DNA from 3 places in the Erwinia sp. LJJL01 genome. Region 3 is predicted to be linked to each of the others. Evidence: predicted binding sites of a transcription regulator. Region 3 holds the regulator's gene; each other region holds the start of a gene.
The links. Region 3 encodes LexA, which represses DNA repair genes until DNA is damaged. Its sites were predicted from a motif close to TNCTGTATGTACATACAGNA; they were not measured.
Positions count from the first base shown of each region.

Region 1: a site for LexA is predicted at 6,469-6,488, ahead of dinB (DNA polymerase IV). Genes of this name have one in related genera too.
Region 2: a site for LexA is predicted at 4,204-4,223, ahead of umuD (translesion error-prone DNA polymerase V autoproteolytic subunit). Genes of this name have one in related genera too.

Region 1 is NZ_CP178576.1:2,965,002-2,975,079, reverse strand. Features, by position in the region: gene ACLI4M_RS14675 (porin) at 1-1,103, shown strand, start outside; gene crl (sigma factor-binding protein Crl) at 1,209-1,610, opposite strand; gene frsA (esterase FrsA) at 1,669-2,919, opposite strand; gene gpt (xanthine phosphoribosyltransferase) at 3,062-3,520, opposite strand; gene pepD (beta-Ala-His dipeptidase) at 3,783-5,240, shown strand; gene dinB (DNA polymerase IV) at 5,397-6,452, opposite strand; gene dpaA (peptidoglycan meso-diaminopimelic acid protein amidase) at 6,678-7,412, shown strand; partial or broken gene ACLI4M_RS14640 (class II glutamine amidotransferase) at 7,383-8,149, opposite strand; gene lpcA (D-sedoheptulose 7-phosphate isomerase) at 8,308-8,886, opposite strand; gene fadE (acyl-CoA dehydrogenase FadE) at 9,105-10,078, shown strand, end outside.
Region 2 is NZ_CP178575.1:30,569-40,646, forward strand. Features, by position in the region: gene ACLI4M_RS00570 (AAA family ATPase) at 40-1,239, shown strand; gene ACLI4M_RS00575 (ParB family protein) at 1,248-2,219, shown strand; gene umuC (translesion error-prone DNA polymerase V subunit UmuC) at 2,485-3,756, opposite strand; gene umuD (translesion error-prone DNA polymerase V autoproteolytic subunit) at 3,760-4,188, opposite strand; gene ACLI4M_RS00590 (hypothetical protein) at 4,961-5,629, shown strand; gene ACLI4M_RS00595 (RES family NAD+ phosphorylase) at 5,662-5,934, opposite strand; gene ACLI4M_RS00600 (hypothetical protein) at 5,909-6,340, opposite strand; gene ACLI4M_RS00605 (DUF4942 domain-containing protein) at 8,184-9,881, shown strand.
Region 3 is NZ_CP178576.1:2,253,676-2,263,753, reverse strand. Features, by position in the region: gene zur (zinc uptake transcriptional repressor Zur) at 355-864, shown strand; gene ACLI4M_RS11310 (CsbD family protein) at 945-1,154, opposite strand; gene dinF (MATE family efflux transporter DinF) at 1,371-2,693, opposite strand; gene lexA (transcriptional repressor LexA) at 2,778-3,386, opposite strand; gene ACLI4M_RS11295 (diacylglycerol kinase) at 3,493-3,861, opposite strand; gene plsB (glycerol-3-phosphate 1-O-acyltransferase PlsB) at 3,990-6,413, shown strand; gene ubiA (4-hydroxybenzoate octaprenyltransferase) at 6,574-7,443, opposite strand; gene ubiC (chorismate lyase) at 7,445-7,963, opposite strand; gene malM (maltose operon protein MalM) at 8,177-9,094, opposite strand; gene ACLI4M_RS11270 (maltoporin) at 9,172-10,078, opposite strand, start outside.

The sequences.
Region 1 (10,078 bases), 710 kb from region 3:
TAACCGCGGCTCTGGCTCTGTCCACCGCTGCACAAGCCGCAGAAGTCTATAACAAAGACGGCAATAAGCTGGATTTCTACGGCAAAGTTAAAGCAATGCGTTATATGAGCGATGCGGATACTAACGCCAGCAACAATGCTGACAAGTCTTATACCCGTATCGGCTTCAAAGGTCAGACCCAGATTAACGACCAGCTGACCGGCTACGGCCAGTGGGAATATAACTTCAGCCTGAGCAACTCCGAAGGGGGTTCTGACGCACAGTCTGGCAACAAAACCCGTCTGGGCTTTGCCGGTCTGAAACTGAAGGATTACGGCTCAATCGACTACGGCCGTAACTACGGCGTGATCTACGACGTTGAAGCCTTCACCGATATGATGCCAGAGTTCGGCGCAACGGCTTATACCCGCGCTGACACCTACATGCTGACCCGTGGTAACGGCATGCTGACCTACCGTAACAATGACTTCTTCGGTCTGGTTGATGGTTTGAAGTTTGCCTTACAGTACCAGGGCAAAAACGACGCATCCTCTACCCGTAATGCCAACGTCTCTAACGGCGACGGCTATGGCGCATCACTGTCGTACAGAATTATTGAAGGTCTGACCGTCAACGGGGCAGTCTCTTCTTCTAACCGTCTTATCCAGACGCAGAAAGAGTCAACTTACGGTGCAGGTGAGAAAGCGGAAGCCTGGGCAACCGGGGTGAAATATGACAACAACGGGGTTTATCTGGCCGGTACTTACGCTGAAACGCGTAACATGAATCCCATTAACAGCGGCGCCACCTTCACGCAGAACGGCACCACCACGGCAGTTTCTGGCTACGTGAACAAACTGCAGAACATTGAATTGGTTGCGCAGTATCAGTTTGATTTCGGCCTGCGCCCGTCACTGGCCTACGTGCAGACCAAAGGCAAAGATATGGAAAACGGGATTGGCGATGCTGACCTGTACAAATTTGTTGATATCGGCGCCACCTACTACTTCAACAAAAACATGTCGACCTTCGTAGATTACAAAGTCAACCTGCTGAACGACGACAATAAACTCGGTCTCAACACCGACGATATCGTTGCTGTCGGCGTGATGTATCAGTTCTAACGCTGTCAACACTGTGACAACGCCACTGCCACAGTGAGCCTTACCCCTCGTTATGTGTCTATAAAAAAGGCTGGAGTTATCCAGCCTTTTCTTTTATTTCAGATTTTACGCGGTGAGCTTCACCGGTTCGTCGGCGAAATCTGCCGCCGGAACCAGCCCTAACTTCAGCTCTGCCAGCTGGGCTTTCAAACGTTCGTGGAAATTACGCAACGTCTCTTCGAGCCGGGCATTATTATCCTTACCTTTCACCGTCGATGGCTTCCAGTTGCCTTCTTTATCGAACAGGCCAAAGTGATACTCATAGGTAAAATGGTCGGACTGAGCTTCAAGCTCCATCCACCAGCCCCAGAACTCACGCAGCTCGGGTGCGGGTTTCACATTGACGCAAACTGCCAGACAGTCAAAGAAGAAACGGTCACCCTCACATTTTCCTTCTCTGATATAAGGACCTAAAGAGTGAAAGCGCTTAATCAGCTTACTCCTCGGGTGTCCACTCGGTAACGTCATCGCTTAACCTCCTTCATTGGGCCTATAGTTGTAGCGCAAAACCATGAATTATGGCAACTCATGCGCGTAAACGCTCCGATATCCAGTCGCAAATATCGCGAACTGCCTTATCGAAGTTGCCCATCGCCGGGGTGGGATTGATTTTTAACAGCCGCCCGGCGCTGGAAGAGCTGACGATTAAGCGCGACTCCTCTTCCGGGCTGAAAGGATCGTGCGGCCAGTAACCGGACAGCATGGGCACCGGGCAGCGGCGTCCCAGCAGTCCCTGAATTTTTAGCGAGAAGCGGCTCAGTTCAGTGCGCAGAGCGCTGTCCGAGGTGCTCGACATGCCAAGACGGCTGGCGAGCATATCCATATACATCTCCGGCACGCGGTCCTGTAGGTTAGTGTCGCTCAGCAGGCTATGCACCACCGGCCCCAGGCAGGCCACGGCGCGCAGGTGCTGGCTTTCCAGATACGCCAGCCGTACCGCGACGTTGGCGCCGAAGCGAAAGCCAAACGCCGCCACGCGCGTATGGTCGACCCACGGCACGGTATTCAGCTGGCGCAGCACCTGCTGATGCAGGAAGCTGGAGTCCTGCGTCAGCTTCCATTTCGCGGAGAACCCGACCGACGGCATATCCAGCGTCAGCATCGCAATGCCGCGCGGCGCCAGGTAGTCATGGAACAGGCGATAATGGTCGCTCTGCAGCGCGTCGAGGCTGCCGCACATGATGACCGTAGGATACGGCGCTTTCACATCGGCAGGCATATGCAGGAAGCCGATCACCGGGCTACCGCCGGGAATGGCAAACTCCAGCTCTTTCAGCTCGCCAGACAAGCGGTTGGTGGCTTCTTCATAGGCACGGCTGGCCAGCAGCTGCGCCTGCTCCGCCAGCTCATCCTCTTTAAGATGCGGGTAAGCCGCCACGCTGTAGAGGTTGGCGGCATGCAGCCAGTGTTGACCTGCCTGCGCATCGTCGCTGCACTCGCTGGCTTTCTGCTGCCACTGTGCGCCCTGCTTCGACCACTCGTAAATCCAGTTGCCGCCGCGATAGCCAATCACCGTATCCAGCAGTTTGTCATCGGTATGCTCCACGTTGCTGGCGGCAATGCGCGCCAGCACTTCGCTAATCTCCTGCGGAGAGATGCCGCGCCAGCTCCACAGCAGGCGGTTAATCATGCGATACCAGCCAGCATGATTCTCCCCGTCCAGCGCGGAGTGAATACTTAGCGGATTATGGTGGGCGAGACGGCGCACCAGCGATGAAGTTTCCGGGTGCTTGAAGCGCGGCTTGAACAGTTCTTCGCTGAGATTTTTCGGCGACATAACAGGGAGGTCCTCCGGCGTGCTAGTAGTGTTTTAGTCTACCGTAGGCCGGGGATTGACGCGAAGAGTAAAAACAGATGCGCCCGGCATAACCGGGCGCACTTTGATCTCACGCAGCGCTGAGAGAGCCAGCGTGGCGGGATCAGCCTTTAACCAGCGGTGGAAGATAAACCACGCCCATGTCCCAGGGCTGCTCAATCCAGGTGTTCTGCGGGATGTCGATAATGTAGTCGTCAACCAGTGGACGACCGGCAGGCTTGGCGAAAATCGTCACGAAGTGCGCTTTCGGGTACATATCGCGGATCGCCTGGGCAGTGCCGCCAGTGTCGACCAGGTCATCAATCACAATAAAGCCTTCGCCATCGCCTTCGGCACGCTTCAGCACTTTCATTTCGCGCTGATTATCGTGGTCATAACTGGAGATGCAAACGGTATCCACATGGCGGATGCACAGCTCGCGCGCCAGCAGCGCAGCAGGCACCAGGCCCCCACGGCTCACGGCGATAATGCCTTTCCACTGTTCAGCAGGCAGCAGGCGCTGGGCAAGTTTACGGGCATGGATTTGCAGCATGTCCCAGGTGACGACGTATTTTTCACTCATAAAAGAATCCCGACCAGTAAACCTGGCTTAAAAATTGTGCAATGGGAGCGGTTGCGCGAAATTATAGTGATCTGAGGCGCTAAAAACCAGCACCAGTGGCCCTCCAGACCCTTTTTTCCTGGGGCGAAAGAAGCATGAGGCGATAATCGGTGATATTCTTTTGCCATCGCGCCGGATCCGCTGGCGGGAATCGTCTAACCGATATCACTGCATGCCCCCTGCCAGCGCGGCAGGTCGGTGATGCTGACACAGGAGAGTTATCGTGTCTGAATTGTCTCAATTATCCCCGCAGCCGCTGTGGGATATTTTTGCCAAAATCTGCTCCATTCCGCATCCTTCCTATCATGAAGAGCAGCTGGCTGCCCATATCATGTCGTGGGCGAGCGAGCAGGGTCTGTGGAACGAACGTGACCAGGTTGGCAACATCCTGATCCGCAAACCAGCAACCCCAGGTTATGAGAACCGCCAGCCGGTGGCGTTGCAGGCGCACCTTGACATGGTGCCGCAGAAAAATAACGACACGGTACATGACTTCACCAAAGATCCGATTCAGCCATGGGTCGATGGTGAGTGGGTGAAAGCGCGCGGCACCACGCTGGGCGCGGATAACGGCATCGGCATGGCGTCTGCGCTGGCCGTGCTGGCCGATAACAGCCTGCAGCATGGACCGCTGGAAGTGCTGCTAACCATGACCGAAGAGACCGGCATGGCCGGTGCATTCGGCCTCAAGGCTGGCTGGCTGCAGGCCGATATTCTGATCAACACCGACTCCGAAGAGGAAGGTGAGATCTATATGGGCTGCGCCGGCGGTATCGACTTTACCAGCACCCTGCCCCTGAGCCGTGAAGCTATCCCTTCAGGTTTCCAGACGCTGAAGCTCACCCTAAAAGGTCTGAAAGGCGGCCACTCCGGCTGTGATATTCACGTCGGTTTGGGTAATGCCAACAAATTGCTGGCGCGCTTCCTGTTTACTCACGCCAAGGATCTCGACCTGCGGCTGGTGGACTTCACCGGCGGCACGCTGCGTAACGCCATCCCGCGTGAAGCTTTTGCCACCCTGGCCGTTGCGCCGGAGCAGGTCGACAAGCTGAAATCGCTGGCGGCGGGCTACCTGCTGACGCTGCAAAACGAGCTGAGCCTGAAAGAGAAAAATATCACCATCGTGACGGAAGACGTTGCCAGCACCGGGCAGGCGTTAAACGCCAGCAGCCGCGATGCCTTTATTGCCCTGCTGAACGCCACGCCGAACGGGGTGATCCGCAACTCTGACGTGATGAAAGGCGTGGTGGAAACCTCGCTGAACGTCGGCGTGGTGAGCTTTGACGGTAATGAAGCGAAAATCAACTGCCTGATCCGCTCGCTGATCGACAGCGGCAAGGATTACGTGGTGGAAATGCTAACTGCGCTCGGCGAACTGGCCGGTGCTAAAACGCTGGCGAAAGGCAGCTACCCTGGCTGGCAGCCGGATGCCACCTCACCAGTGATGGCGCTGGTGCGTGAAACCTATGAAAAGCTGTTTGATAAAACGCCGAATATTCAGGTGATCCACGCCGGCCTGGAGTGCGGGCTGTTTAAAGAGCCGTACCCGCAGATGGATATGGTGTCGATTGGGCCAACCATTACCGGGCCACACTCGCCGGATGAGCAGGTACATATTAAGAGCGTTGGCCTGTACTGGCAGCTGCTGACCGCGTTACTGCAGGCGATTCCGGTTAAATAACCCGGCGCATCGGGCGGACCGAAAAAGAGGGTCCGCCCCTACTGTAGGGGCCGATCATTTTTTTCGATCGGCCCGTGTTTTCAAGGCCGATCATTTTTTTCGATCGGCCCGTGTTTTCAGGACCGACCATTTTTTTCGATCGGCCCGAGTTTCTTTTTACAACCCCAGCAACAGCTGCCGCTCAATCTGCGGATCCAGCATGGTGACATGCAGCCCCACCAGCCTGACTCCGCGCCCGCCGCGCCGTTCATCCCAGCTTTTGCGCGCTATCGCAATCAAATCGGCTTTATTCAGTTCCGGCCAGACGTGCTCCTGGGTGGTCAGCTGGAAATCATTGAACTTCAGCTTGACGCCCTGGCGAGCAATCTGCCGATCCGGGCGAATATTGCTCAAGCGCCTTTCCAGCTCGTCGTATAAGCGGTCGATAATCTCCAGGCAGTCTTCCCAGTCGTGGATATCCTGCGACAGCGTGCGCTCCACGCCGAGGGATTTACGCTGGCGCTCGGTGACCACTTCGCGCTCGTCAATACCGTTGCAGCGCTCCCACAGTACGCGCCCGAACTTACCGAAGCGCTTCAAAAGCAGCGTCAGATCGGTTTTTTGCACGTCGCCGCAGGTCGTCAGCCCCAGCTCCTCCAGCTTGCGCGCGGTGACTTTCCCCACGCCTGGGATCTTTGCCAGCGGCAGCGTCAGCAGGAACGGCGCCATTTCATCGGGGGTGATGACAAACTGGCCGTTGGGCTTGTTTAAATCGGAGGCGATTTTAGCCAGAAACTTGACCGGCGCCACGCCTGCCGAAGCGGTGAGATTAAGCTCCTGCTGAATAGTGTCGCGGATCTGGCGGGCGATCAGGGTGGCGGAGCCGTGGCAGTGCACACTGTCGGAGACATCGAGATAGGCTTCATCCAGCGACAGCGGCTCAATCAGCGGGGTAAAACGTGAGAAGATGTCGCGAATATGCGCGCTGGCTTCTTTATAAGCTTCATAGCGGCCGGGGATCACCGTCAGGTGGGGGCAGAGCTTCAGCGCCATCGCAGTGGACATCGCGCTGTGTACGCCATATTTACGTGCCGGGTAGTTCGCGGTGCTGATCACGCCGCGCTGTTTTTCGCTGCCGCCAATGGCGATGGGAATGTCGCGCAGGGACGGATTATCGCGCATTTCCACTGCGGCGAAAAAGCAGTCCATATCCACGTGAATAATTTTACGCATAACCCCCCTCCGACGATACTGGATAAGTATACAGTCAATTTTGCAGAGTTCAATGCAGCGCATAAACGTCGGTCATCACTAAATTGCCGCTTTTTATCCTTCACTATCTTGCTAAAAAAATAGACAATGCTAATGTGACGCAGCGATAGTGGATTCGTCCTATATTGTCAGTTAACAGACGCCTTCCGGCGTTGCTTTCCACCCCTACTTTTCAAGGGAAACAGAATGGGCAAAATCGCACTGCTGTTTGCGATGATTTTTCTGCCAGCCGTTGTCTTCGCCAGCGTACCCGATGCGGTTACCCCTCTGGCGCCGGTAAGCAAAGAGTTAAAGAAACAATTACTCGGCACCCCCGTGTATCTGCAAATTTTCAAAGAAGAGCGCACGCTTGAGCTTTACGGCAAGATCGGCAACGAATATCGCCTGCTCAACAGTTATCGCATCTGTAATTTCTCCGGCGGCCTTGGGCCAAAACGCGTGCAGGGTGACTTCAAAAGCCCGGAAGGTTTCTACAGCGTGGGGCTCTCCCAGCTGAAGCCTGATAGCCGCTTCTACCGGGCAATTAACGTCGGTTTCCCGAACGAGTACGATCGTCAGCAGGGTTATCAGGGGAAATATCTGATGATCCACGGCAACTGCGTGTCGATTGGCTGCTATGCCATGACCGATGCCTATATGGATGAGATTTATCACTATGTGGAAGCCGCACTGCGCAATGGCCAGCCGCGTGTTGAGGTGAGCATCTATCCATTCCGCATGACGGAAAGTAATATGCAGCGCCACCGCTACTCAACCTATTACAATTTCTGGAAACAGCTACAGCCGGGATATGCGCAGTTCGTGCAGACGAAGCAGCCGCCGTTTGTCAGCGTCAGCGATGGCAAATATGTGTTGAGCCGCCCAATGTCGAACGGCACAACGGCACCTGACTCAGCGCTCGCGCTCACCCAGGCAAAATAACGCCCACTCGCCTGGCGCAATCTTGTGCCAGGTTTCATTCGCCGTTAGCGGCTGGGTGGCGACCACGGTGACCACATCGTTCGGTGTGGTCTGCTTCTGAAAATCAATCTCCACATCCTGATCCAGCAGCTTGGCTTTGCCAAACGGCGCGCGCCGGGTGATCCAGAACAGATTGGTCGAGCAGAACGCCATCAGATAGCGCCCGTCCGACAGCAGCATATTAAATACCCCCTTCCCACGCAGTTCACCCGCCAGTTCGGCGATATAGCGGAATACCGCCGGCCAGTTGCCTGGCGTGCGCGGATAGCGCGTGGTCAGCTTGTGCAGTAGCCAGCAGAATGCCAGTTCACTGTCGGTTTCACCAATCGGACGATGGGGGCCGGTATCGAGGTTTTTATACCCCTTCAGCTGCCCGTTGTGGGCATAGGTCCAGTTGCGGCCCCACAGCTCACGGGTAAACGGATGGGTGTTTTCCAGCGACACTTCCCCGCGGTTGGCCTGGCGAATATGCGCCACGACCGAACAGGATTTTATCGGGTACTCCTGCACCAGGCGCGCAATCGGCGACTGGAAGCTGGGCTGTGGATCTTTAAATGTGCGGCAGCCCTTTCCTTCATAAAAGGTAATGCCCCAGCCATCTTTATGCGGACCCGTTCCCCCCCGCGCTGCACCAGCCCGGTAAAGCTAAAACAGATGTCCGTCGGGACATTGGCGCTCATCCCGAGCAGTTCGCACATAGAATTACCTCAGTGAAAATTAGAAGCAGACCCAATCCCCTCACTATTTCGCGCTGCAGGCAGGCGGCAAGCAAGTGAATCCCCGGAAGCTTACATCAGTAAGTAACCGGGGTTCGCGAGAGCAGCCCACGCACTGGCGGCGTGAAAGATAACGAGGATTATTTGACCATCTCTTTTTCGATCAACAGCATCAGGATATGAATCACCTTAATGTGGATCTCCTGAATGCGGTCGGCATAGCCAAAGTGCGGTACGCGGATTTCTACGTCGGCCACGCCGTCCATTTTACCGCCATCTTTACCGGTCAGGGTGATCACTTTCATCCCCTGCGCACGCGCCGCTTCAACCGCTTTGATGATGTTGGCCGAGTTGCCGGAAGTGGAGATCCCCAGCAGTACATCCCCCGCGCGCCCTACCGCTTCAACATAGCGCGAGAAGACAAAATCGTAGCCAAAATCGTTGCTGACGCAGGAGAGGTGGCTGACATCTGAAATGGCGATCGCCGGGTAGCCCGGACGGTTTTCGCGGTAGCGGCCGGTCAGCTCTTCGGCGAAGTGCATCGCGTCACAGTGGGAACCGCCGTTACCGCAGGAGAGCACTTTCCCGCCCGCTTTGAATGAGTCAGCCAGTAAAACCGCCGCACGCTGAATCGACTCGATATTTGCATCTTCGCTTAGAAATTTATTCAGCGTGTCTGCCGCTTCGTTCAGCTCGGCGCGAATGAGGTCCTGGTACATAGGGGATGTCCTTTTTAGGAAAGAGTTACCGCCGGAGTTTATCAAGTTGCCCGTTAAGCGGGAAGCGATCTCCCCGACAGCCTGGGGGATTAACGCTTTGTGCCGCCGCTTTGTGAGCCAGGTTGTAATTATTATGTAAACAGATTGCGGCCGCAGTGATGATAATCTAAACATATAACCAACAGGTCGGACCTCTTACTACTTACGGAGCACACGTTATGATGGTTCTCAGCATTGTGGCGACGATCGTACTGATCGGCGCGCTATTTTATCACCGCGTCAACCTGCTGGCAGGTAGCGCTATCCTGCTGATATGGACCGCAGCTCTCGGTTTTTCCGGGCTGTGGAGCCTGTGGCTGCTGCTGCCACTGGCGCTTATCCTGCTGCCGTTCAATCTCCTGCCGATGCGCCGTGCGCTGTTTAGCAAACCGACGCTAAAAACCTTCCAGAAAGTGATGCCGCCAATGTCACGCACGGAGAAAGAAGCCATCGACGCCGGGACCACCTGGTGGGAAGGCGATCTGTTCCGCGGCGCGCCGGACTGGAAAAAACTGCATAACTATCCGCAACCTAAGCTGACGGCGGAAGAGCAGGCATTTATCGATGGCCCGGTGGAAGAAGCCTGCCGCATGGCGAATGATTTCCAGATCACTCACGAAATGGCCGACCTGCCGCCGGAGCTGTGGGCTTACCTGAAGCAGCACCGCTTCTTCGCGATGATCATCAAGAAAGAGTACGGCGGGCTGGAGTTCTCGGCTTACGCTCAGGCGCGGGTGCTGCAAAAGCTGGCCGGGGTTTCCGGTATCCTGGCGATTACCGTCGGCGTGCCAAACTCCCTTGGCCCAGGCGAGCTGCTGCAGCACTACGGCACCGAACAGCAGAAAGATCACTATCTGCCACGCCTGGCACGCGGTCAGGAGATCCCCTGCTTTGCCCTGACCAGCCCGGAAGCGGGTTCTGATGCCGGTGCTATCCCGGACGTTGGCGTAGTGTGCATGGGTGACTGGCAGGGTCAACAGGTGCTGGGTATGCGCCTGACCTGGAATAAACGCTATATCACCCTCGCGCCTATCGCCACCGTGCTCGGCCTGGCGTTTAAACTCTCGGATCCGGAGCGCCTGCTGGGGGATACGGTTGAACTGGGTATCACCTGTGCGCTGATCCCAACCCAGACGCCAGGCGTCGAAATTGG
Region 2 (10,078 bases), on a different replicon from region 3:
ATTGATTTTATGGTAATTTCCTACATAAAAGGATATTCAATGAGTACTGAATCACATCAGGCTGAAAAGATAGCGGTTCGCGCAGGAAAGATGCTTACGGCCTTAACAGACCAGATACAAGCTCAGAAACAGGAATTCAGTGAAGACAGATACTTTCAGGTTTATGCTAAAGCTGCACTGTCCAAGCTGCCAAAGCTTACCCGGGCTAACGTTGATTATGCAGTGAGTGAGATGGAAGAAAATGGTTATGTTTTTGATAAACGTTCGGCGGGTTCGTCTACAAAATATGCCATGACCATTCAGAATATTATCGATATTTATCATCACCGCGGCGTACCCAAGTACCGGGATCGTCATTCGGAGGCACTGACCGTATTTATCGGCAATCTGAAGGGCGGTGTATCCAAAACTGTATCAACAGTGTCCCTCGCGCACGCTATGCGCGCTCACCCTCACCTTCTGCACGAAGATTTACGAATTCTTGTGGTTGACCTCGATCCGCAGTCTTCTGCCACCATGTTTCTGAATCATACTCGCGCCGTGGGCATGGTTGACACAACATCCGCGCAGGCAATGCTACAGAACGTCAGTCGGGAAGAACTGATTGAAGAGTTCATTGTGCCTTCGGTTGTTCCTGGCGTGGATGTGTTACCCGCTTCAATTGACGATGCTTTCATTGCATCAGGATGGGAACAGCTGTGCCTTGAACATCTTCCAGGACAGAACCCGCATGCTGTATTAAGACAAAACATCGTTGAAAAGCTTGAGCACGATTATGATTTCATTTTCATAGACAGCGGTCCTCATCTTGATGCTTTCCTGAACAATGCCATAGCAGCTGCTGATGTTCTTATGACACCGGTCCCGCCAGCTCAGGTGGACTTCCACTCAACGCTTAAATATCTCACCAGATTGCCAGAACTGGTCAGCATTATTGAGTCATCAGGATGTGAATGTCGTCTTCTGGCAAACATTGGATTTATGTCGAAGTTGTCTAATAAAGCCGACCATAAAATGTGTCACAGCCTCGCAAAAGAAATTTTCGGTGGCGACATGCTTGATGCTGCTTTACCCCGCCTCGATGGGTTTGAAAGATGCGGAGAGTCGTTTGATACGGTGATTTCTGCTAACCCTTCAACCTATGTTGGAAGCAGTGAGGCCCTTAAAAACGCACGCGCGGCGGCAGAAGATTTTGCAAAGGCAGCCTTTGACCGTCTTGAATTTATCCGGGTTAACTGAGGTATTGTATGAGTAAATCACGACCTACTATTGGACGCACATTCAACTCACCTGTTCTTAAAAGCGAACCATCTGCTGAAGAGTTCCAGCAAATATTTACTCTGACCTCTGGCAGAAAAGTGCGTTTTACGCTTATCAGGGTATCTGCGCCTGATGTTGAACGAACTACATTTGTGGTGCTTGAAAATAATGGTCGCGACCAGTCAGCACTGACCGCTGAATCGCTCAAAGACATTACCCGGACCATCAGGTTACAGCAGTTTTTCCCGGCTATTGGCGTCAGAAAAAATGACGTTATTGAGATCCTTGATGGCTCACGTCGCCGCGCATCAGCGATTCTCAGCAAATGCGGGCTGGATGTTCTGACTACTGATGAGAACCTGACGCCGGCTGAAGCACGTGCACTGGCAAAAGATATTCAGACTGCTCGAGAACATAACCTTCGTGAGGTTGGGTTGAGACTGCAGACCTTGAAGAATAGCGGTATGTCCCAGAAGGACATTGCAGAAGCTGAAAATCTGTCCCAGGCCACTGTTACAAGAGCACTTCAGGCAGCAAGCGTTCCCCTGGAACTTATATCAGTCTTCCCGGTGCAGGCCATGCTTTCGTTTGCTGATTATAAGTCACTGCTGAGCATTGAGGAGATCCTGTCCGTTAAAGGGATTGAATTATCTGAGTTGATATCAAACCTTAGTGAGGTTTTCAGGGGCATCTGCGATGATTCATCACTTGCTGATGATGAGGTAAAGAACAAACTCATCGCGGAAATTCGAAAAGAGGCGTTGGTTATAGGCTCTTCATCGGTCAAAGACAAAACGGTCACTACGGCAATCTGGAAGTTCGAAGATAAAAACCGTTACGCGCGAAAGAAAACAAAAGGCCGGATGTTCAGCTATGAATTTAACAGACTTTCTCCCGAGCTTCAGACCGCAATAGACGAGGCGCTTGAGAAAATACTCTCTGATCATCTTGAAAAATGATTTGTTCTCCATCTGTTTTTCATGCCTAACTATATGATTAATTGGTTTTTTCTCTGGAAATTTCAAGGTGAAATCTCCAGAGGAAACCGCCATTACCTGGATATCAAACCTGCTATCAACATTTTTCATGCTTCATTTTTGAGAAAACTCTCCACCCAAATTTCATACCTAACTTATTGAATATAAATATTTTCATCAAAGAATTTCAGGGTGAAATCTCCATGCTTTTCATCATCCGAATGGTTTTTTTGCACGCCAATTCCAGCTAAAGTCTGGCGACTGGAATGTCTTTCCAGCGGGTTGTCCATGCAGGTGAAAGCATCTCACGTTTCATCTGCCATTCCGGGGCAGTGCCCTGACCGGCAAACCACAATCTACCCAGTCCCGAATTATTGACCTTGTCCAGAACGGACATCAGCTGAGCACTGGCAGGACGGGGAGGGGAATTGTCAAACAATGCCAGCTGGGCCATTGAGCCCGAACTGAAATCACCCAGCATCACACCGGCCTTTGCATAGCGGTGTCCATCGCGCCAGATATGTTCGAGACCCCGCATGGCCGCCGCAATAATGTCCCGGGTATCCTGAGTGGCCACCGTCAGCTTTTCCCCTGCCACGTTGCCGTAGTAGGGTTCGCCCTGGGCGAAGGGTGAGGTTTTAATAAAGGCGGAAATATGCTGACAATACTGGCCTTCCTGGCGTAATTTTTCCGCCGCACGCTCCGCATGTTTGCAGACAGCCTGACGCATATTTTCAAGCGTGGTGACCCGTTCACCAAAGCTGCGGCTGCAGACGATCTGCTGTTTCGTTGGTGGGACTTCTTCCAGCGCAATACATGACTCACCGGCCAGTTCGCGCACCGTTCGCTCAAGCACAACGCTGAAATGCTTCCTGATAAAGGCAGGGTTGCTGCGCGCCAGGTCGAGTGCGCTGATGATACCCATGGCGTTCAGTTGCTTGCTGAGCCGGTGCCCAACGCCCCAGACCTCCTCAACGGGCTGGTGAGACAGCAGTTTTTCCGTGCGTGCAGGATTTCCCGTGGTCAGTGCCAGTACTCCCCTGAACTGAGGCCATTCTTTGCCCGCCCATTGCGCCGACTTTGCCAGTGTTTTTGTCGGTCCCATTCCGACACCCACCGTAAGGCCGGTGACTGCTTTTACACGAGCCCGAACCTGACGGCCAAAATCCTCGAATGCCATCACCCGGTCTATGCCGGTAATCCCAAGAAACATCTCATCAATACTGTACTGCTCCACGGCGGGGGAAAGCTCTTCAAGTGCCGACATGACGCGCTGGCTCATGTCGTGGTAGAGCGAGTAATTTGATGAGAATACATGTAGTTGTGAGCTGTAGGACTGCGATTTTATCTGGAACCAGGGTTGGCCCATTTTGATGCCCAGTGTTTTACTTTCTACCGATCTTGCGATCACACATCCATCGTTGTTACTCAAAACGATAACAGGTTTGTCTTTCAAATCCGGTCGGAACACCTTTTCGCAGGACGCATAGAAACTGTTGACGTCAGCCAGCGCAAACATGGTTTACCCCCGTGTGGCGTGAAGAAACCAGGTCACCACACCGAATATTTCCAGCGCGTCCGGTTCCGGGTAGATAGTGGAGAATGAGGTGTTCATCGGTTGCAGTGCCAGACAGGGGCGAAGCTGCAGAACTTTGACGGTGAACTCCCCATCCACGGCGGCAATCACGATGTCTCCGTGAGCGGGCTTCTCCGACTTGTCGACGACGAGAAGGTCTCCATCCTTTATGCCGGCGTCAGTCATGCTATGACCAGAGGCTCTGACAAAATACGTGCTGCTGCGGTGGCGTATGCACAGGTCATTCAGGTCGAGCATCTCCTCGACGTAATCCTGAGCCGGGCTTGGAAACCCAGCAGGGCAGGTTCCTCCAAAGAGGGGGATTTGGAGTGTCTCTGTGGGCAAAGACGGTGGAGTGAGGAAAATCAGCGGCATAATAGATTCCAATAATACTGTATTTATATACAGTATATCGCAAAGAATAATTTTGCCAGTGATTTACAATACGCTGCCCCGGTGGTTAGCCGAACCACAGGCTGGAAGTCGAATCAGGCTAAAATCTGCGACTTGGTCGCGGCGCTTGCCGCATTGCCTGCAGCGCCCGGTGCGTCTCCTGCGCACGCTGAGTCCGACGCGGAGTTGATAATAAGGTGGTTGATTTTTAATCATCTGTGGGGTGCGTTACCGACTCGGCGTACAGGGCGGGTCTCCTGTGGAGACTCTGCTTTATCCACAGCGCTCAGGGCGAGTTATCCACGCATTTTGTGGACAGCATCTCCGCCTGTCTCTCCTCATTTTTCCTTATCTGATCCTGCATCATCGGCACGCCGCCTTAACTGGGATGGCTATGCGTATGGCTGGGGCGGTGTCGTGGTGATGCCCCTTCTGAACATAGAAAAGAACAGAACAAAGGAGACGAACTTAAAGGCCGGGGGACTGGTTCTTAGCCACGCACCACATAGATGGAGGTGCGTGTTATGTTAGAGCCAGTGATAGTAATACTTAACTTTGCTGCGGCAGCATTGCAGCTTATCAACTGGTTCCGCTAAGGCTCCGGAATCGGGTGCGAACCCGGTAAAACATCAAAGTTTATAGCCGTCCTTCGGGGCGGCTTTTTTGCTCTTACCTTTAGTGCAGTGTGTATTTCTTGTGCATGTTAACGATTTCAATTACTATGTATTAAGTGTAATCGTTAAGGAGGTTTCTCATGAACACCGTTCAGGAAAAACACCACGTTCAGAAATACCCGGATAATCAGGCTGCGGCGCTTCGCCTGGAAAGCTTTGCGGAAGAACTGGCGCAGGATATGCGTGCCGGTTCAACGTCCGTCACTCAGAATACTATGGGGCAGACCGATGCGCTGTTTGCCATAGACGCTATCGTTCAGTTCATGCAGCAGCGGGCGCTGAACGCCATGACGCCTGAAAAGAAGAAACTGCTCCGCCGTAAGGTGAGTAAGGCAAAATTCCTGCAGACCGTTGAACAGGACGGGGGGGCGTATACCTCCGCTGAAACGGCTGAACAGCTGGGTTGCTCAAAAGTCACCGTTAAGAACAAGAAGGACGCGCACAAGCTGCTGGCGCTGAATATGGACGGCGAATTCTGTTACCCGGTCTTCCAGTTCACCGGTGATGCCGATGTCTCTGAAAACGGCGTGCTGAAAGGTGTGCCGGAGCTGCTGGCGCAGCTGCAGGGAATGAGCGACCGCATGCAATACTCGTTCTTCCTGGAAGAGCGCACCACGCCGCTTAATGGCCTGAAGCCTGCAGGGCGTACATACACCGTGGCCGGGCTGCTCAAAGAGGGGCCGGATGCGGTTCTTATGGCGGAAATTCACCGCCTTGCCCGCCTGTACGGGAAGCAGGACGCGGCATAATGAAGGGGGGCGGTGCCCCCCTTTAGTACGTTTTACTCTTCTACCGGAATGCCCAGTTCGTACGTCATAATTTCCGCCGCGTCTCTGCCCTGATGCTCAAACTCGCTGAGACGGACCTGAGCCTGCGTCCTGGCCATGCCGCTGCCGCCGGGGGCATCATGCCAGAGCGCGTAACACGTTTCTGTGGTCACGTTGGACGCGAACTCGATGCCGTTAAGTCCCGCCGCGTGCGCCTGCGTTGCCAGCGCCTGCGTCACCTGTCTGGATGCGGTGGTCAGCTCATGGAGCGTGACGTCCGTTTTCATGACCAGCTGTGACGTCTGCAGTAGCCTGATCTCTCTCTGTCACCAGGCTACCCATGACGTAGCGTTCAAGATCGGACTCGGTCATGCCCTTGCTCTTCTGAAACACCTCTTTCATCGCAGTGCGGGGCTGAACGGCCGCGTACATCGTCCCGTTCTCTCCGTCCGACAGTCCGTAACGCGTATCCGAGCCGTTACGATTGAAAAAGGCGCTGTTACCGCCATGTTCGCCCTCCTGCAGTCGATACATACTGCTGCCTGCAGGAAGGGGACTGCTGCATGATCTCAGCACTGTGTCTGTCAGCGCGTTGATTTTTACAAGCGTCACGGTGTCCCGAGCGGACTGCTCCGGGCTGGATTCCTGACCGATGGCCAGACTAGCGTCGTCGTCGTGTTTTACTCCTGTCATCGATTTTATCTCCTGAAAATTGTTCCGGATTCTCGTAAGCCATAGGCTTAACCTCCACTGATTGATGATCTGCCCGGTAATCTGTCCCCGGGACGTTTTCCCCTGACTGCGGGGAGGTAAATTCTATAGGGATCATGAACGTGAGTAACCTGCTTCCTGATGTATTCGCGTCAGGAGCCGTGAAGCGTTCCCGGCAGATGCGGGTAATCAACAGGAAAATTGTGAACGGGGGGTGACACCTTTTGTGCGTTACTTTTCGGGGCAGCAGGCCGTCAGGCTTCTTTCAGCACGAAGGTATCAAGAATACAGGGGCGGGTAATCTTGTAAGTCTGGAAGGTCAACACGTCAGGTGATAGCTTATGCTGGCCAGCCAAAAGCTGCGGGCTTTTTCATTGTCTGATAAAGTTTTCGATCTAACCAAAGCCCCGGTTTATAAGGGCTGCGGGCGGGGTGGACTACGAAATCTGAAAATCCTATATGTTGTATGGTTGCATCTCAGAAGCACTATATCTAGGATAGGCGTACAGAACGGAAGGCTGATTTTTTCAGTGATTTCAGGTGGTAGGGGTTAAAGCGCAGAAACAAAAAAAACCGCAATTAAGCGGTTTCTTGTAAAAGAGTGGCATCACTGTTCAGGAAATGCCTCTCTTGGGAAAACTCCGGTTCTCAGGCTGAAGTATTCCAGGCGCTGAAAGCGATTTTGCGATCGCTTCACAGACAACTACTCCTGAAAATGAGTATACGTGCACATTATGCAGATTCAACAATTTTGTTTGCATGGTTTTTAGGGCGCAAAAAAACAGCCTTACTATTCTGCGATTCTATTTTGTGATTTTTACGGTCGTACCGCCAGGATTCTCAGCCTGGAACCGGTGATGCTGGAACGGCCAATGCTAATCCCCGCTTCACAGACAACTACTCCTTGTTGTCAGTAACCTGATGTTCTGCCGGTGCGGCCATCAGGAGCGGGTTCTTGTGGGAACGACGATGAACCGACAATCTACTGTACTGATTGCGCTTCTCCTGGCCCTGAGTGTGATGCATCCCGGAAGTGACGGGTGGTCTGTTAAGACCACGATTCACTCCCAGGTCACAATCAGCCGCTGAGTGACGTGTAACGGGTGACGCCGCCTCCGGGCGGCTTCATTAACGCATTCCTCTTCTTTCACTGCTTCCACTTCGCTTTTCACTTCGCCGCGCCACAGAACCTTCTGAACCCGTCTGCGATCCCGAATTCCCCCATTATTTCTGCCCATCAGTGTTGTCGTGCTGCCTTCCTGCAGGACGCTGTTTAGCACGTTCGCCACGCTGCTTTTTGCCTGTCGGTGATAGCAGCTGTGGAACGACAAAGGCGCTTACCCACTGAATCTGGCCCCCTTCTGCTCGCCACCCGTTCCGGGCGGGTCGTCGAGCCCTACTTCGCCAGGGCGTCCGCTCGCGGTCGCCAGTCTCCGCCGAACCGCAAAAGGACGCGTTTCGTGCCTGGCGGCTAGGGTCTGATGGCAAAGTCCAGGCCAACCCCCGCAGCCGGCCGCTGCCGGCGCCTTTCACTGGCCACTGACGTGGCCGCTGAGGACCGGACGGCGTTAACGCCGTCCCGGGGGCGTGCCCCGTTCACTCCCGGCATGACTGATGTTCTGCTGAGTTCCCCCGCCGCGCAGAAATTTCCCACGCGGGGGACGCGATGCAAGGGCCGCTCCCGCTTAACGGCTGCTCCCGATCCCTTCGGGCTGCGGCCTTGCCGTTTCCCCTGCATCCCGCCTTATCCCCGAGTGGTCGTTCTGCTCTCTGCGGCGCTGGATCTCAAAGAATCATCACTTATCACCACAACGGGAGAACAAACATGTCACAGCACAACGTCAACCTCGCAGCACAGAAAACTCAAGAATCATCCACTTTTAACGGCAATGACAGCGTAAATCCGGCGGGGGAACTTGTCGGCGACGTGTTTTTTGCGCCCGTGTCGGCTGACCTGGTCGATAACCTGGTCAGCTGCTATACGCAGATGCGCTCAACGCTGACAAATATTGCTGACGTGGTCAGTGAAGGGGTGAATGCTCAGGCCGTCAGCTACTTTATCAGGGGCAATCACCACGGCCAGCGGGGCTACATAATGCCCGTGGAAAAAATTTTCGAGCTGCAAGGGGCGGTTGCCTCGCTGAATGCGGAATACTGGGCCAGCGCGCTGGCGCTGACTGACGTTTACGAATACATGCCCAACGAACGAAGGAACGAGTGGAACGACCAGATCAGTGAGATGAAAGCGCCGGATTTTGACGAAGCCACCGTCAGGGCCACGCTGCATGAACTCCTTTTCTCCCGTCAAAAATTCTTCTCCGAGCGCGTCGATGGCATTTTTCGCAGCCTGTCGGGGGAGCATATCACTAACCGCCCGGAAGGATTTGGCAAGCGCATGATCATCGCCCGCGTGTTCAACGAGTGGAATTCGCTGGACCATGAGCGCAGCGGCTACGTTGACGATCTGCGCAAGGTGATTGCAAAGTTTATGGGCCGCGACGCACAGGGGCTGCGTACAACCGATAAGGCGCTGAACATTGCCCGTCGCCGCGCGGGTGAGTGGGTGACGCTCGACGGTGGCGCACTGCGCGTGAAGGTTTTCCTCAAGGGCACCGTCCATCTTGAGATCCATCCAGAGATGGCCTGGCGTCTCAATGACATTCTGGCCTTCCTTCATCCCTTCGCTATCCCCGCTGAACATCGCCGGAAGCCACGGGCAAAATCAAAAACGGTGGAGCTGACGTCGAAACTGCTGCCCTTCAGCGTGCTGACGCAGCTGTCCGAACTGGAAGCCCTGCGCCATCAGCCTTACCGCTATGAGCGCTGGGAAGAGCTACGCGGGCCGGTGACAACCAACCCTTATAACCGCCGCTTTGCATCAGTATCCGGTGCGGATACCGCCGCCCGTAAAGAGGCTGAGCACGTCCTGATGAGTCTCGGCGGGGTTCGCATGAACGTTAACGCGCTGGTCTGGTATGAGTTTGATTACGATCCGACAACCGCCATCGAAGACATCCAGCTTTGTGGCGCGGTGCCGGACGTGAAGACCCACCAGTATTATCCGACCCCGGAAGGGCTGGCCGCGCAGCTGGCTGACGATGTGGCCATCAGGGCGGGAGAGACGTGCCTTGAGCCAAGCGCGGGTATGGGCGGTCTTGCAGACCAGATGCCAAAGGCTCAGACAACCTGTGTAGAGATTTCACCGCTGCACTGCCGCGTGCTGGAGGCAAAAGGGCACCGGGTGATAAATGCCGATTTTCTGGCGTGGGCAGAACGCACGGCGGAGCGCTTCGACGTGGTGATGATGAATCCGCCATTCAGCGAGGGGCGTGCCGTTGCGCACCTCAACGCCGCCGCTGAACTGGTCCGCGCCGGTGGCCGTATCGGGGCCATTCTGCCCGCAGGCAGCGACAGAAGAGGGTTGCTGCCGGGCTGGGACTGCAGCTGGTCAGAGCCGCATCACGGTGAATTTGCCGGGGCAGGCGTGTCGGTGGTGCGCCTGGTGGCATACCGCCCGGAATAACGGAATGAAGGGGGCAGGCGTATCATGCGTGTGCAGCTTCCGCCCTGATGACCCCCCGCCTGTGACTTTACAGACAAATAATGAGCGTGAGGAGGGGGAATGGGAAGCTGACGGGCTGGCTCCTGTCAGGGGATCGGTCAGCGCTGACAGCTGCATACGGTGAAAACACTTCGGCAGCAGGATGCAATGCGGGCGCG
Region 3 (10,078 bases):
TGCTGTGAATTGAGAGAAAATGAGTGGGCTTTTCAGGTCATTGCCATTTTATTAATCTGTTAACACGCTAACAGTTGAGCATTTTTACACTGTGACTTCGCGGTAAAAACGCATCCGGCCCTATAAAAAAGGTAGACATAAACGCTAAGCGCTGCAAATCAGATTAGTTGTGTTAATCAAAAAAAATCTGGACCTGATCGTTAAGCCGCCACTGATTAAACGTTCTTTATCAGCTTAGCTTATCGGCAATACCAGTCATTAATGCAGGGTCGGCAGGTTAAAATGGCAAACTCGGCGTTTTGTGGCAGACGTGATAAAATAACATCCTATCTTGCCTGAGGGGGATCCATGAATATTACCAGTGCAGAAAAAATCCTGACGCAGGCTGAAGTGATTTGCCAGCAGCGTAGCGTGCGTCTTACGCCACAGCGCCTTGAAGTGCTGCGCCTGATGAGCGAACAGAATGGGGCTATCAGCGCCTATGACCTGCTGGACCTGCTGCGCGTCTCTGAACCCCAGGCAAAACCCCCGACCATTTATCGGGCGCTGGACTTCCTGCTGGAGCAGGGTTTTATCCACCGCGTCGAGTCAACCAATAGCTACGTGGTCTGCCACCATTTTGAAGAGCCCTCGCACACCTCAGCGATGTTGATTTGCGATCGCTGCGGTCTCGTTCGCGAACAGCATGCGGATGGCGTGGAAGATATCTTGAAATCTTTGGCCCTGAAGTCAGGTTTTACCCTTGGGCATAGTGTGATTGAAGCGCACGGATTTTGTCAGGAGTGTGGTGAGATTGAAGCCTGCACCCATCAGGATGCGTGCCAGCACGATCATAGCGTGCAGAGTAAAAAGCGCGGGCGTTGATAAATTTTTTGCGGGAATTATTGGGGGATGGCACATTCCATGTGCCTGGGTAGGAGCTAATACTTACTGTCGTTCGTCGCTTACCAGCGATGATCGTTACGGGTTTCCCAGTCTTTAAGCTCTTTTTCGGCCTGATCTTTCTGATAGCCGTAGCGCTCCTGGATTTTGCCGACCAACTGATCGCGTTTACCTTCAACCACGGTCAGGTCGTCATCCGTCAGCTTGCCCCATTGCTCTTTCACTTTACCTTTAAACTGTTTCCAGTTACCGCCGGCTTCGTCTTTATTCATGATGTGTTTCCTCTACCTTGGGTTAAAACAGCTTTTATGGTTAAGAATTCCACTTAGATACCAGTCAAATATCTGGTCAAGTGCTTAACGTAGAGATAATTGTAGTAGAGAAATGGGTTCTCGTTGCGACAACCCCTGACAAAAAAGCCATAAAGCAGAGAAAAACCCTAATACATCATAGAGGTAGCGCAGCGGCGGAAGACGTAAACAAATGTTTCAGTGAGCAAACCAGGTGCCGTTGCGCCAGTGCCTGCGCCAGATAATCCACAGCGTCAGGCCGCGCAGCAGCAGGAACACGGTCATTGCCAGCCACAGCCCATGATTACCCAACCAGGGAACGCTGCACAGGGTTAAGGCAAAACCGACCGCGGCTATCGCCATGCCGTTACGCATCTCGCTGGCGCGCGTGGCGCCAATAAACATCCCGTCCAGCAGATAGCATCCCACTCCCGCCAACGGCATCACAACCTGCCACCAAAGATAGCGATGGGCCAGCTGCTGCAGCGGCTGTAGCGAGGTCAGCAACGCGACTATCTGCTCGCCACACAGCGCATAGAGTAACGAGAAGGCGATGGCTACCACCACCGACTGGCGGCAGGCAGCGTGCCAGACGCTGAGCAGGCGCTGGCTGTTGCTGGCGCCGTAGGCTTCGCCGGCGCAGGCTTCCACCGCATAGGCAAAGCCGTCGAGGGCATAGGCGGTAAAAGTCAGGAACATCAGCAGCACTGCATTGACCGCCACCACATCGCTGCCGAGCCGCGCCCCTAAGAGGGTCAGCGAGGCGAAGCAGATTTGCAGCAGCAGCGAGCGCAGCATGATGTCGCGATTAAGTCGCAGCAGGCGCCCCAGGTTTCCGCGCCAGGCATTGAGTAATAGGCGCAGCGACAGGCCGCGCAGTACCATCACCCGCCACACCAGCAGCAGCCCGACAATAAAGCTGACGTACTCCGCAATAGCGGTGGCCGCCGCCGCGCCCTGCACGCCCCACCCCAGGCCGATAACGAACCACAGGTCGAGCAGAATATTCACCAGGTTACCGACCACCAGCAGGATCACCGGCGCACGCGCATACTGCACGCCCAGCAGCCAGCCGAGCAGCACCAGGTTAGCCAGCGTTGCCGGGGCGCTGAGCCAGCGGATCTGCATAAACAGCGCCGCCTGGTGCAGCACCGCCTCGCTGCCGCCGGTCAGACTGAGCGCCAGCTGAGTGAGCGGCGTTTTCAGGATGATGAACAGCAGCCCGGCGAGCAGTGCCAGCAGCAGCGGCTGCATTAGCGCGCGCGCCAGCGCAGGTTTGTCCTGCGCGCCAAATGCCTGCGCGGTCAGCCCGGTGGTGCTCATACGCAGGAACAGCAGCAGCATAAACAGGAAGCTGGTAACGGTAGTACCGACCGCAACGCCGCCCAGGTAAACCGGGCTATCGAGATGGCCAATCACGGCGGTATCCACCAGGCCTAGCAGCGGCACGGTGATATTGGAGAGGATCATCGGCAGCGCCAGCCGCCAGAGGTGTTTATCAGCTGTAGTGAGGAGTCGCATGGTGCGTTACCAGGATTTCACAGGGGTCGGTATCTGGATTTAGTCGGGGTCGGTCATGACCGACCCGCTTAGAGGGAGTAACTGCTACAGCCAGTTGCCGTTGCGGATCACGCCGACGGCCAGACCTTCGATGGTCAGCGTCTGGTTACGCAGGTCAACCACGATAGGCTGGAATTCCGGGTTTTCCGGCAGCAGATGCACGGTGTTACCCTGGCGCTTCAGGCGCTTAACGGTCACTTCATCATCGATACGGGCAACCACCACCTGGCCGTTACGCACATCTTCAGTTTTATGTACCGCCAGCAGGTCACCATCCATAATGCCGATATCTCTCATCGACATTCCGCTGACGCGCAGCAGGAAATCGGCGCCCGGTTTAAACAGGTCAGGGTCCACTTTGTAGTGGCCTTCGATATGTTGCTCAGCCAGCAGCGGTTCACCTGCGGCGACGCGACCAATCAGCGGAAGACCGTCTTCTTCTTCCATCATCAGGCGGATACCGCGTGAAGCGCCTGAAACAATCTCAATCACGCCTTTACGCGCCAACGCTTTGAGGTGTTCTTCAGCGGCATTCGGGGAACGGAAACCGAGCTGCGTAGCAATCTCTGCCCGTGTCGGCGGCATGCCGGTCTGGTTAATGTGGTCGCGAATCAGGTCGTAAACCTGCTGCTGCCTTGCCGTTAGTGCTTTCATCCCGCCCCCTGGTTGTTTATACAGTCGACTGTGAGTATATACAGGTATTTGCGCGATGAAAACCTAAAGTTGGTCAAAATTCAGTTTGTTGCAAATTTTGGAAAACTCATCGCAAATGCGGCACTAACAGCATAATCCAGACAAAAACAGCCAGCAAAATCGTCAGCAATACGGCTGCCGAACCCATATCTTTCGCCCGGCCTGCCAGCGGGTGAATTTCACTGCCGATGCGGTCGACGACCGCTTCAACGGCGCTATTGAGCACCTCAACGATAATCACCAGCACCACGGAGCCGACCAGCAGAACACGAGTGATGGCGTCCACGTCGAGCCACAGAGCAACAACAATGGCAACAATAGCGGCGATAGCCTCCTGACGAAATGCCGCTTCATGCTGCCATGCCGCGCGTAAACCTTTCCAGGAATAGCCCGCAGCTTTTATAATCCGAGTCAATCCGGTGACGTTACTTGCCATAATCAGGGAACCCTTTACGATGTTGAGCGTCAATGTCTGGGTGGCGCACATTTTGCAACACCACAGAATCTGTTGGCGCTTTCTGGTATGCTTGCGGCGCTTTGCTAACAAGAGGCTTCATGTTGTCTATGTCAGGTTGGCGTAATTTATATTATAACTTATTGAATCTACCAGTTAAATTCCTGGTAAAAAGCAAGGCGATCCCCGCTGAGCCGGTTGCCGAGCTCGGGCTGGATACGTCGCGCCCTATTATGTATGTACTGCCTTATGATTCAAAGGCCGATCTCCTTGCACTGCGAGAGCAGTGCCGCAAGCAGGATCTCCCCGATCCGCTGGAACCGCTGGAGATAGACGGGGCCGTTTTGCCACGTCATGTGTTTATCCATGATGGCCCACGCGTATTCCCCTATTTCGTGCCGAACCTTGAGTCAGTCAAGCTGTTCCATGAATATCTCGACCTGCACCGCAGCCATCCGGACCTGGATGTGCAGATGGTGCCGGTATCGGTGATGTTCGGGCGCTCGCCGGGCCGCGAGGTTCAGGGCGATGCACAGCCGCATCTGCGGATGCTGAACGGCATTCAGAAATTCTTTGCGGTGCTGTGGCTGGGCCGCGACAGCTTTGTGCGCTTCTCGCCGATGGTCTCTTTACGCCATATGGCCACCGAGCACGGCACCGACAAGATTATTGCCCAGAAGCTGGCCCGCGTGGCGCGGATGCACTTTGCCCGCCAGCGTCTGGCTGCCGTCGGGCCACGCCTGCCGGTGCGTCAGGACCTGTTCAATAAGCTGCTGCAGTCGAAAGCTATCGCCAAGGCGGTGGAGGATGAAGCGCGCAGCAAGAAAATTTCCCATGAGAAAGCCCAGCAGAACGCCGTTGAGCTGATGGAAGAGATTGCTGCCGACTTCTCCTACGAGGCGATTCGCCTCACCGACCGCATCATGGGCTGGACCTGGAGCAAGCTGTATCAGGGCATCAACGTTAATGGCGGCGAGCGCGTGCGCCAGCTGGCGCAGGACGGGCATGAAATTGTTTACGTCCCCTGCCATCGCAGCCATATGGACTACCTGCTGCTCTCTTACGTACTGTATCACCAGGGTCTGGTGCCGCCGCATATCGCTGCCGGTATCAACCTGAACTTCTGGCCAGCCGGTCCGATCTTCCGCCGCCTGGGTGCGTTCTTTATTCGCCGCACCTTCAAGGGCAACAAGCTCTACTCCACGGTGTTCCGCGAATATCTCGGCGAGCTGTTTACCCGCGGCTATTCGGTGGAGTATTTCGTTGAGGGGGGCCGTTCACGTACCGGTCGCCTGCTCGACCCGAAAACCGGCACGCTGTCGATGACCATTCAGGCGATGCTGCGCGGCGGTAATCGCCCAATTACCCTGGTGCCCATCTACATCGGTTACGAGCACGTGATGGAAGTGGGTACTTACGCCAAAGAGCTGCGCGGTGCGACGAAAGAGAAAGAGGGCTTTATGTCGATGGTGCGCGGGCTGCGTAAGCTGCGCAACCTCGGTCAGGGCTACGTCAACTTCGGTGAGCCGCTGCCGCTGGTCTCCTACCTTAACCAGCAGGTGCCGGAGTGGCGTGACGCGATCGACCCTATTGAAGCCCAGCGCCCGGCGTGGCTGACCCCGGCCGTCAACGATATCGCCCAGAAAGTGATGGTGCGCATCAACAACGCCGGTGCCGCTAATGCCATGAACCTGTGCGTCACCGCGCTGCTGGCCTCACGCCAGCGTTCGATGACGCGTGAACAGCTGACTGAACAGCTCGACTGCTATACCCAACTGCTGCGCAACGTGCCCTATTCGCCGGACTCCACCGTGCCGGATATGACGCCGGAAGCGCTGCTGGAACATGCGCTGAGCATGAATAAGTTCGAGCTGGAGCAGGACAGCATCGGTGAGATTGTCATTCTGCCGCGCGAGCAGGCGGTGCTGATGACCTATTACCGCAACAACATTCATCACATGCTGGTCCTGCCGTCGCTGATTGCTGCGATTCTGATGCAGCACCGCGAGATCGACCGCGCCGGGCTGCTGCGCCAGGTGAGCGTGGTTTATCCGATGCTGAAGGCCGAGCTGTTCCTGCGCTGGGATATTGCAGAACTGCCTGCGGTGCTGGATGCGCTGATCGCGGAGATGGCGCGCCAGGGGCTGCTGAATGCCGATGAAAGCACGCTGCGCCTGAGCCCGGGTCGTTTCCGCACGCTGCAGCTGCTGGCGGCTGGCGTCCGTGAAACCCTGCAGCGTTACGCGATTACCTTCTCTATCCTCAGCGCTAACCCGGCAATCAATCGCGGTACGCTGGAGAAAGAGAGCCGCACCATGGCCCAGCGCCTGTCGGTGCTGCACGGGATTAACGCGCCGGAGTTCTTTGATAAAGCGGTGTTTACTTCACTGGTGCTGACGCTGCGTGATGAGGGCTATATCAGTGATTCTGGCGACGCCCAGGTCGAGCGCACGCAGCAGGTTTATCAGCTGCTGGCCGAGCTGATCACTCAGGAAGTCCGGATGACGATTGAGAGCGCGGTCGCGCCCGACTGAGAACAGGATCTACGGGCACCCGATATGCGTAGAGGTCGACCTTTTTTCCGGTCGACCTTTTTTATTGCGCGGGCATCACTACGGGCCGATCGAAACAGAAGATCGGCCCCTACGATTCACGGGCACCCGATCCGTGTAGGGGTCGGGCATGCCCGACCCGCTACTGCCAGATGCCCAGCACCACGCCGACGAACAGCGTGAAGCCTACCCAGTTATTATTGAGAAACGCCTTGAAGCACAGCTCGCGCTGGCGATGGGCGGTCAGCTTCTGTTGATAAACAAACAACCCCGCCGCCACCAGCATCGACCAGTAGAAGGCACTGCCCAGCCCGCTACGCATGCCAACCAGCGCCAGCAGGCCCAGCGCCGCCAGCTGCAGCACGCCGTTAATCAAATTGTCGAAGCGCCCAAACAGGATTGCCGTCGATTTCACGCCGATCTTCAGGTCGTCATCGCGGTCGACCATCGCATACTGCGTGTCGTAGGCCACGGTCCAGCAGATATTGGCGAGGAACAGCAGCCAGCAGTTCAGCGGCACGCTGCCGCTCACTGCCGCCCAGCCCATCGGGATCGACCAGCCAAACGCCGCACCGAGCACCACCTGCGGCAGATGGGTATGGCGCTTCATAAACGGGTACATCCACGCCAGCGCCAGGCCACCAAATGACAGCCAGATAGTCAGGCGGTTCATGGTCAGCACCAGCGCAAAGGAGATAAGCACCAGCACGGCAAACAACACTTTGGCCTCTTTACTGCTGACCGCGCCGCTCGGCAGCGGGCGCCCGCGCGTGCGCTTAACGTGGCCGTCGATTTTACGGTCGGCAAAGTCATTCACCACGCAGCCCGCGGCGCGCATAAAGAATACGCCCAGCACGAACACCAGCAGCACATTGAGTGGCGGCATCTGCATGCCGGACAGCCACAACGCCCACAGCGTTGGCCACAACAGCAGCAGCGAGCCAATCGGTTTATCGATGCGCATCAGGCGGCTATATGCCGACAGCTTACTCATTGGCAACGTTCTCTCCATGCTACTTGGCCTCCAGGCTGGCGTAGAGCGGTGAAGGCGGTAAAAACAGTTCGGTTAACAGCAGTGGTTTGCCCGCCAGCCGCAGGCGCGAGCGCCGCCCCCACAGTTCCGCACTGTGGCCAACGTCAATAAAATCACGCGTCAGGGTCGAGGTGGCAAACAGATAGCGCCCGAGCGGGACAGTGCCGAGCTGCTGGAGCTTTTGCTCCGGGCCGTTGAGGGTCGATTCCGGCACCAGGGTGCGCGCCACCAGCCACGGCACGCCATCGCCACACAGCTCGATTTCCCGCAGCCAGTATTGAGACTCATCCGGCAGCAGCGCCGCATCCTCTCCCGCTTCCTCAGCGCCAACAAACCCTTCACGCAGCAGATTAACCGTCACGCACTGGCAGTGACGCTCAAAGCGGCGGGTCATGGAATCAACTTCCATCAGCCAGTCGAGCAGGGGGGCGGTTAGCAGGGGTGATGAGTTCGGTAGCCAGTTGATCGCGCGCAACAGCGACAGCGCGTTATCAGCCATAACACTTCTCCGTAAAACGTTTGATGCCTGAGTGTATCGCACACCCCGGGGGCAAACCTATTAAAGCGCGGTAAAAGTGAGGAATTTTGTCAGGAAAAAGCGTGAAAAAAAGTGCGCCCGATAACGCAGCGCACCAGTCATCCCGCCACAACAGCAGTGCGGGGTTTCACGCCGTCCCCCGCCATGGGCTTGCAGCCCATGGCGGGGCAGAGCTTAGCCCTTGCCTTTCACACTGCTGATAAAGGTTTTGCGCGCTGAGGTGGAGCCTAAACGCTCAGCCTCATTCATCAGGCGCAGGGCTTTGTCGATATCGCCCGCTTTCGCCGCCTGGCGGATGCCCTGGTTGAAGTAGCTTTCGGTATCGCTGAGCATCGGTTCGCCTTTGGCTGCAGGCGCTGACGCCGCCGGAGCCGGAGCGCTGGCAGGTGCGCTGCCGCCAACCACCACCGGCTGCGGTTCAGGCTGGTTAAACACCTGGCCTATCATAATGTTGCCGCTACCCTGCTCCGCCTTAACCTTTAGCTTGATCAGGCCATCGCTGACGTGAGTCGCCACCGGATCGGGGATTGACGGCACTGCATTACCCACCCCTTCCGCGTAGGCTTTTGCTGGATTTTTCAGCTGGGTGGTGGTGGTCAGGTCCTGACGGGTGGTGTAGATCAGCAGATAGATCTGCTTCTGGCCCAGCGCCGGGGTGAGCTTCAGCGTTCCCTCCAGCCTGTCCATTGACACCACGCCAGGTTTTTCATACGGGAAGTAGCTACCGGGATAGAAGGCCGCCGGGCGTTTCTGCTCATCCAGCACCAGCACGTTCGGCACGTACACGCGCTTGTCTTTCACCACGCTGGTGAGGGTAATCTCCAGCGAGCCGCGATCGGCGGGCAGCGTCACGGCGGCAACCGGGCCGGTGATTTCGCCCTGGTTGAGCGACTGCGACGAGGCGTTCAGCTGGATATCGTTCGAGACAGGCGGCGTCATCGGCAGCCAGGAGAGGCGCTGAAGCGCGTCCGCCGGGATGCTCGGTGCCACCGCCACGTTAGTCGGAGAAGTGAAGGTTTCCGCCTGCGACAGCGGGGCTGCACCGAGGCCAAACGCGGCGATCAGGCAGAGAGACAGCAGATTTTTTTTCATTTTAGGTTCCTCAAACGGACAACCCCGATGCCGCCAGGCAATGCAACATCGGGGTAAAACATGCGGTCAGGCAGGGGTTACCACCAGGCTTCCATCTGCACGCCGAAGGTGACTTCGTCATCGTTTCCGCGGCTGAAGGTTTTGGCGCTGGTATCGTTGTAGGCGGTGCCGGAGGTGAAGCCGGTATCGTCCGCCGTGGCGTAGCCCCACTTCTCATCCCACTTGGCGTAAGTTGCGAACAGGCGGATTGCCGGGCGCGACCAGATGCTGTCACCGGCCTGCCACTGCTGGGCAAGGGTCACTTTATACTGGCTGTTGCGATCGCCGGTTTCCTGCGACTTGACGTTGTCATAGCCGAGCTCCAGCAGGGTGCTCATGATTGGCGTCCATTTGTACATCGGGCGCACGCCGGCGGTGTACCAGGTGGTGCCGTTCTGGTTGTCGCGGTCCACATCCTGGAACATCGCCACGTACATCAGGCCCCATTTGTCATTGAAGTCGAGCGCGCCATGGTCGATTAAGCGCATCATTTTGCCGTTGTTATCAATGCTGGAACCTTCGGTACGGCCGTTACGCTGGGAGGTCAGCGCATCGGTCGCGTACTGCACGACAAACTTGTTGTAGCCGTTGTAGATAGTCTGGGTATGTTCTGCGGTCAGCATCCAGCCATCTTTGGTGGCGCCGTCGGCCAGCGAGTAGCCGTCCTGCACGTTAGCACGACCGTAGTCGACGCCGAACTCCAGCACGCCGCCCGGGTTAGTATTCAGCTCGGCAAGCCGCACGTCGAAGGTGTCGTTAATGGTCGGCACCTGGTTCTGCTGGTTATCGATAAAGCCGTAAGAGCCGCCTGCTTCGCCGTTACGCGTCACTGCCATCGACAGTTTACCGAAGCCGAGATCGACGTTTTCCAGACCGGCACCCGGCCCGGAGATGTCCCAGTAGTAGAAGTCGATCATATGGACGTCATGACGCTGATAGAAGCGT